2 regions of the Anaeromusa burkinensis DSM 3853 genome follow, and region 2 is predicted to be linked to the other one. Evidence: riboswitches for the same ligand, from Rfam matches in the RefSeq annotation. Region 2 holds a riboswitch; the other holds the start of a gene.
The links. A riboswitch is a leader RNA that binds a small molecule or an ion and turns the genes downstream of it on or off. The one in region 2 is predicted to bind S-adenosylmethionine.

Region 1 (3,901 bases), on a different contig from region 2:
GATGTCGCCGCCATTTTCAACAATAATATCTTGGACTTTGAATTTTTGCATCAGCTGCTGCGCTATTTCTTCAGCAAAGGCCCCGGCCACGGCGGCCATAGGACCCACGCCGGCTTTGTCTGCAGCGGCTGCCATTTTTAACGCCACTGGCGGTGCGCCAAAATGAGGCGTATGGGGAATCAGAGAATGCAAAAATACCGGATCTTTTAAAATATAGGCGTGCAGTTCCTCCCAAAGAGAGGCGGCTATTTTTTCACAGTATTGTCGCAGGGCCGCTGTGTTTTGGCGCGGCGGCACGGCTACCCAAAGATCGGTTTCTCGAAAGCGCACGGCAAAGGGGGCGAGGCTGGAGCGATGCAGCGCCTCGCGGTACCAGCGCGGTTCAAAGGAACTCATGCTTCCGGTGTTTCTTGCGCTGCCTGCGCGACCATTCCCTGGCGGATGGCCCGCATAGGACAGGCTTGCAAACAGAGGCCGCAGGCAATGCATTTTTCAGGCCGGAAAGCCAGCTCCCAAGAGGGCTGCTCTAACACCAGGGCTTTGGAGAAGCAGACTGCCGTGCAGGCGCCGCAATGAGTGCAGCGGTCGGCATCTACGCGAATCTGGCGTCGTACCGAGGTGGTTTCAATGCCTTCAGCGGTGAGGAATTCCAAGGCCGCGGCGATTTGCGCGTCTTCGCCTTCCAGGTCCAGCAGCAGATGCCCTTCCTCGCCGGGGGTGACTTCCGCCCGGAGAATGTTGATCTTCAGTTCAAAATCTTTGACCAAATGGTAAGCGATCGCTTTATCGTAAGATTCAGCGGTGAAATTCAGTAAAACTCGTTCCGTAGCCGGCATGTTATTCACCCTCCTTGCGGATTTCCAGGCTGTTCAGTTTCGCTGTTTCTGGCAATGGCGCTACCGGACGGCTGACTTCAAAACGTCCGGCGGCAATCCAGTCCTTGAGTTGGCCGGCAATCTGCCGCGCCTTGGGAAGGCTGGACATGGGCGCGGTGCGGAGGGTGCGCCCCTTGAAGGAGATGCTGCCGCTGCGCAGTTGTGCGTATGTGAAGGTTCCCAAAGCGGGGCGGTTGCGCGAGGGCACGCTGTAATCGAAGAGAGAGGTTTCAATATCAGCGTTGGTCACCGAGACGGCCCTGGCCACATCCTCGTCCAGCACCGGAATAGGAATGCCTACGCCTACGGAGAGGCTGATGCCGTATTTTTCAAAAACCGCAGCGCGGATGAATTCCGGGCTCATGGCTTTGAGGTCCCCCACAAGAGACAAGGTGGCTGCGCCTCCGGTGGGGATGCCACAGGTATTACGAGGGCGTGAGGGGTTGTGTTGGGTGCCGTTCCAGGCGATATAGCCTTCGGCGCCGCCCAAGAAGATACGCGTGCCCAGGCCGATGGTGCGCAGATAAGGATCGTTGAGGAGCGGGCTGAGCTCGCCGGCGGTGGAATAGGTAACATTGCCGCAGCGGGGCAGCAGCATGCCCATATAGGTGTAGAGAATGCGTTCAGATGTATTGGTGGCAGCGCCGTAATTTTGGTAGGCGTTGCGGGGGTTAAAGAGGAAGCACTCGTTTAAATCGTCTTTTGTGACCCAGGTGTCAATGCTGCGGCGCGGATAGCAATCCGTGCCGGGGGCGGTAGCCCGCAGATGGATTTTCTTGCCGGCGATGAGATCTTCGATCACATGGGCGCCGCTGTAGTGTTCATCATTATCGGCTACCTCCGTAGCGCCGATATAAGCATCCACCGCGGCGATGCCGGCGTAGGCGGGCACATCGTTGAGCCAGACGCGCTTCATTTTAATGGGAGGCTCGCTGTGGCCGAAGTTTAAGAAGGCGCCGGAGGAGCACATGGGACCGAAAGTGCCTGTGGTGACGACATCGACCTTGCGGGCTACGGCGGTTACGCCTTGCTCTTGAGCCATTTGGCTGACTTCTTCCGCAGTGAGTACGACCGCTTGACCTTTGCGGATGCGCTCGTTGATTTCTTCATAACTTTTTTGCGTGGACATAGTAGGCCTCCTCTTTTTGTTATGCAAAAGCGCCTCTTTTCGGAAGAAAAGAGGCGCGTAATGGCGATAATTCTCTCCCTCATCTGTCGGAACGCATGCATTCCGCTGGATTTAGCACCGGACGCCTCGGGAGGCCGGTTGCCGCGGTTTCAAAGGGCCAGTCCCTCCACCGCTCTTGATAAGAGTTACTCTATACAGTTTTTTGTAACTAGAACTAATAATACGGTGCGAATGTACTGTTTGTCAAGGCTTTTCGGGACGATTTTCCGCCTGTACCGGCTTGGAGGAAGGGAGATCTTGCGCCCAATCGGATAGCTGGGCTGGGTTTTCACCGGCATCTAGGCGTTCTTGCAGCCGCTGTACAGCGCCGGAAACCTGGCGGGCTTGCAGAGTGAGGGATTCCAAGGGGCGAATGAATTGATTCGCCAAACGGTGAATGCAAAAGAGAGTTAAAACTTGCGCGAAACACGTCAAAAAGAGGTAGCGTAGCAAGAGCTCGCGCAATGGTTCGTCAAGATAGCTGCGCGGTAAGGTGATGACCAATGTCCAGCCTGTGCTGGGGAGCTTGCCAAAGTAAGCTAAGCGTGATTCATTCTGAAATGTGTATTCAAGAAAGCCTTCGCTTTGCTGTAGCAGGTCGCTGCGCATTTCAGGCGGCAGGGCTTGGAGGGTTTCTGACTGGTTAATGTCCAGCGACTGCAGACTTGGATCCGGGTGAGCCAGAATGATGCCGTTCTGATCCAACAAAAAGGCATATCCGCCATCAAAAGGCTGAATATGGCGGATACGATCTAAAAAGCGAGACAGAGGCACATCTTGGCTGAGAACGCCGGCCAGCGCTTGATTATCAAGGCGCACTTGTTTGGCGATGGATATGGCGTATTGGTTGGTAACCAGATCCAGATAGGGGTCGCTGAAGACTAAGCCGGATGAAAAAAGCGCTTGGCGATACCATGGGCGCTGTCGAGGGTCGTAGCCTGTCGGCGGCTGCCAGCGGGAGCCGTCGATCATCACGCCTTCTTCCGTGCCTAAATAGATATCGGTAATATCGGAGTCAAGACTCAGTTGTCGCGCCAATAATGGTTGCAGACTTTCCGGCGAGCGAGGGAGCAGCGGCAAGAAACTGGCGGTTTGTTCTAAGGCGACTGCTTTGCGCTGCAGCCAGAAATCAAGGCGGGCCACTTCTGCTTGGGTAACAGCGTTGCTTTCTTTTTGCAGGTGCAACAGCAATTGTTGCCGGGCAAACTGGTATTCTACCAAACTGGCCAACAGTAGGCTGACGGTAAGAAGCAGGGAAAACATAAGTGTTAGCTTGATGCGAATGCCCATCCTAGCTCCCTCCTTGCAGCGGCGTTAATGGCTCTGTTGCTTCTTTGACGGGGAAAGAAAAAAGAAAGCGTGCGCCTTGCCCAGGTTGGCTTTGGCAGGTAACGCTGCCGCGAAAGCTTTTGGTTGTTAAAGAATATAAGATATATAGGCCTAAGCCGGTGCCGCCTTGACCGCGTTTAGTGGTGAAGAAAGGATCGAAAATTTTAGCAAGCACCTCCGGCGGCATACCAACGCCGTTATCGCTGTAAATGAGTTCTAGCGCGGTCTCGGAGGGACGGACTTCTATGGACAGTTCTCCTGCTTGCTTAGTAGGAAAAGCATGTTGCAAGGAATTGCGAATTAAGTTGGTGATGATCTGGGAAAAGGCGGTAGGGGGACCGAAGAGCTGCACCTGATCCGGGCAGGAAATAGACAGGTGATGGGGCGTGTAGTTCAATTCGTTTTCCAGGCTGTGGGCGATAGCATAGAGGTACTGCTTGACATCAAACCATTGAGAGGCGCTGCTGTTCTCTACATCAACCGTACGAAAACGGCGTACTAAATCAGCGCTGCGTTCCAGATTGTCCTC
Region 2 (3,901 bases):
GATCCTCATCGGTTATGACGGCATGGAGCGCCGCCCATACCTGCCGCACGCGCTGTTGCCACATAACAATCAATCTCCTGTAAAGTATTCCAGTCGCCCGCAGCAACGGCCCTCACAGCGTTGTTTCGCTTCAGTATGATTTTCCTCTTGCGCCGCCAGCTCGACCCTCAGCCCCTCCTGGCGCAAGCTTGTCGCCCGTTGAATCGCTTGCACCAAGCCTTTCTTTGCCCAAGAAATATATACATCGCTTTTCGCGGCGCAAACCTCCAGTTTTTGCCTTTGTCTCGCCAAGAGGACTCGTTCAATTCCCAAGGCAAAGCCGGTAGCCGGACAATCCTGCCCGTAAGCGCCCGCCAACTGGTCATAGCGTCCGCCGCCAAGCACCGGAAAACCAAGCCCTGGCGTGTACGCTTCAAAAACCATGCCTGTATAATAGGAGAAATTACGAAAAACTCCTAAATCAAAAACCACATGCTCCGCCACCCCATAATGCTCCAGCAAGGCGTAAATTTGGGCTAAATTATCGAGCGCCCGGCGGCTGACGTCATTATTCACTAAGCTGCGGGCTTCTTCCAGCAATTCTCGTTTGCCATGCAGCAAAGGAATCCGGCGTAAAAGCTGCTGCACTCCTGCAGAAATGCCACTGTCTGCGAGCAATTTTTCCAAACCGACTAAATCCCGGCTTGTTAAAGCCTGGCGAATTTCACGGCTTTGTTCTCCCTGCAAGCCAGCTTCCATTAAGAGACCATTGATAAAATCAACCTGTCCTAAGCTGATTTGAAAGGAACCCAATCCGGCATCCAACAGACTTTCCACTGCTAAAGCCACTACTTCGGCGTCCGCCGTAGCGCCGCCTTCACCCAAAAGTTCAACCCCTGCCTGGTAAAATTCGCATTGCCGTCCGGCCTGCGCCTCTTCATAGCGAAACACATTCGCTAAATAGCAAAGCCGCAGCGGAGCTTCCTGATCCTTCAGACGGGTAGCCGCCACTCTGGCAATGGGAGTGGTCATGTCCGGCCGCAAAGCTAAAAGACGATTATGACGGTCGAAGAACTTGTATAAATGCGCCTCAATCCCTTCGCTGCCAGCCTGCAAAGTTTCCATATACTCCATAGTAGGGGTAATGATCTCCTCATACCCCCAACGAGCAAACAAACGAATAAGGCTTTCCTCCACTTGTCGTTTTTGTCCTACTTCGCCCGGCAGGAAATCACGCATCCCATAGGGAATTTTAGGTACAAATTCATTTTTTCTCATGTATCTCTTCGTCTCCTTGCTCCGCCTCATTTTTGACTTCCATACGTTCTAAAATCAGCTTGTAGCCGTCAGCGCCGTAATGCAAACAACGCTTGACACGGCTGATCGTAGCGGTGCTGGCTCCGGTACGATCTACAATTTCATCATAGGTATGTTTTTTACGCAGCATCCGAGCTACTTCCAACCGCTGCGCCAGCGCCTTAAGCTCGCTAATTGTACAAATGTCTTCAAAGAGTTGATAACATTCTTCCACTGTTTCCAACTGCAATACTGCTTCACACAAATGGTCGGTAAGAACATCTTTCAACTTCGGATTTACCATTAGATTACCCCTTTCATCAACACATGAACATCTTATACATATTCTCTCTTTCCCTTCAAAGTCCTCCCTTCACTTCTTTTCTTCTTTAGTTTGTGAAAATATTTTTTTCTTGACAGCGCTCTAGACGCGTGCTAAAGTTATTCTCACGTAATCAATTGCATCCGTAAGCATTTGATTTTTAAGAACTGATAATTTCATATTTTTTCATCAAGAGCTGGCAGAGGGACGGGCCCGATGAAGCCGCGGCAACCATCACATAGGTGAACGGTGCCAATTCCTGCAGGATACGCCTGGCAGATGAAGAACTGAGTTGTACTCATGACGTCTCTTCGCTTGCCACGAAGAGATTTTTTGTATTTACATGCATTTGCAGAGAGGGGATTCACCATGATTCAGCTAGAAAACATCGAAAAAACCTATCCCGCTTCCAGCGGCTCCGACGCCGTTCACGCCTTGCGGGGCATCAGTCTCACCATTGAAGAGGGAGAGATTTTTGGAGTCATAGGCAAAAGCGGCGCTGGCAAGAGCACCCTTATTCGCTGCATCAATCTTCTGGAGCGGCCTACTGCCGGAACCGTTACTGTTAACGGCCAAGAACTGACTTCCTTTAATGAACAACAGCTCCGGGAAGCGCGCAAAAAAATCGGCATGATTTTTCAGCATTTCAATCTGCTTTCCTCCCGCACAGTATTTGAAAACATAGCCTTCCCCTTAGAGTTGGCTGGTGTCAGCAAAAAAGAAATCGAACAAAAAGTCAGCCGCCTCTTAGAGTTGGTCGAGCTCTCCGACAAGCGTGATCAATATCCGGCGCAACTTTCTGGCGGACAAAAACAGCGCGTAGGCATCGCTCGCGCACTGGCAAACCAGCCAACCGTGCTGCTTTGCGATGAAGCCACCTCCGCTCTAGACCCGCAGACCACCAAAGCCATTTTAGAGCTACTGAAAAATATTAACAAGCAACTTGGCCTGACCATTGTGCTCATCACGCACGAAATGCAAGTCATTAAAGAAATTTGCGACCGTGTCGCAGTCATTGAAAACGGCGTCATCAGCGAAGAAGGCCCTGTTTTGGATGTATTCACCCAGCCTAAAACCGATACAACAAGAGAATTCATTCGCACCATCATTAACCATGATCTGCCGGAAGTTCTCGCAGACGTGGCTTTCTCTTCTACCCCCTTGCCGGAAGGCAATCTGGTACTGCGCCTATCCTTCTTAGGGCAATCCGCCGAAGAGCCTGTTATCGCTACTTTGATTCGTCAGTATCAAGTCACGCCCAACATTCTCTACGGCAACATCGACCACATTCAAAGCACTCCCTATGGTACGCTCATTTTAGAACTGTCAGGCGCGCAAACAGATCTAGATGCGGCCTTAGCCTATTTGAAACAACGCAATCTTGGAATTGAGGTGATCGGCTATGTCTCAAGACATGCTTCTCTTGCTGGTTAAGTCTTTGGGAGAAACCACCTATATGGTAGCTTTTTCCTCCTTTGTCGCCGCTCTTTTCGGCATTCCCTTGGGTGTCATTTTAGTCACAACTGACAAAGGACACATCCTGGAAAATTTAGCTCTCTATCGCGTTTTAGGCGCTATTGTTAACGCTTGCCGTTCGGTTCCTTTTATTATTTTGATGGTAGCCATCATTCCTGTCACCCGTATGATCGCGGGAACCTCTATTGGCACTGACGCCGCGGTTGTGCCCTTAAGTTTGGCCGCCATTCCCTTTTTAGCTCGTATTGTAGAAACCGCTATTAAGGAAGTAGATTATGGATTGGTGGAAGCTGCGCAAGCTATGGGCGCGTCGCCGCTGGCCATCATTACCCGGGTGCTTTTACCAGAGTCTATGCCTTCCATCATTTCGGGATTAACCTTAATGGTCATTAGCCTTGTAGGCTATTCCGCCATGGCCGGCGCCATTGGAGGCGGCGGTCTGGGGGATTTGGCCATTCGCTATGGTTATCAGCGTTTTCGCGGTGATGTGATGTTGGCAACGGTTGTCGTTTTGGTCGCTCAGGTACAAATCATCCAATCCTGCGGCGATCTGATTGCAGCCAAGCTCAATAAAAAATAAGAAAATTTCAAGGAGGTAATTTCTATGAAAAAAAAATCTCTGCTTCTTCTGGTAGTTCTTCTCTCGTTGACCTTGGTTATTGCCGGTTGCGGCGGCAATGACTCCAAACCCGCAGCGCAAAATGCCAAAACCGTTCTGAAAGTCGGCGCCACTCCGGTACCGCATGCGGAAATTCTCAACGTCGTTAAGCCGATTTTAGCTAAAGAAGGAATCGACCTGGTAATCGTCGAAATGAACGATTATGTACG

Region 1: another riboswitch for S-adenosylmethionine. It lies ahead of C508_RS0115475 (homocysteine biosynthesis protein); the one in region 2 lies ahead of C508_RS0107835 (methionine ABC transporter ATP-binding protein).

Annotation. Positions count from the first base shown of each region.
Region 1 is NZ_KB894608.1:20,790-24,690, reverse strand. Features, by position in the region: gene C508_RS0115485 (UPF0280 family protein) at 1-396, opposite strand, end outside; gene C508_RS0115480 (NIL domain-containing protein) at 393-836, opposite strand; gene C508_RS0115475 (homocysteine biosynthesis protein) at 838-2,004, opposite strand; SAM riboswitch class I at 2,081-2,189, opposite strand; gene C508_RS0115470 (cache domain-containing protein) at 2,248-3,333, opposite strand; gene C508_RS18915 (PAS domain-containing sensor histidine kinase) at 3,335-3,901, opposite strand, start outside.
Region 2 is NZ_KB894590.1:12,544-16,444, reverse strand. Features, by position in the region: gene C508_RS0107850 (HD domain-containing protein) at 1-64, opposite strand, end outside; gene hisZ (ATP phosphoribosyltransferase regulatory subunit) at 70-1,257, opposite strand; gene C508_RS0107840 (YerC/YecD family TrpR-related protein) at 1,244-1,579, opposite strand; SAM riboswitch class I at 1,781-1,883, shown strand; gene C508_RS0107835 (methionine ABC transporter ATP-binding protein) at 1,967-3,031, shown strand; gene C508_RS0107830 (methionine ABC transporter permease) at 3,000-3,653, shown strand; gene C508_RS0107825 (MetQ/NlpA family ABC transporter substrate-binding protein) at 3,678-3,901, shown strand, end outside.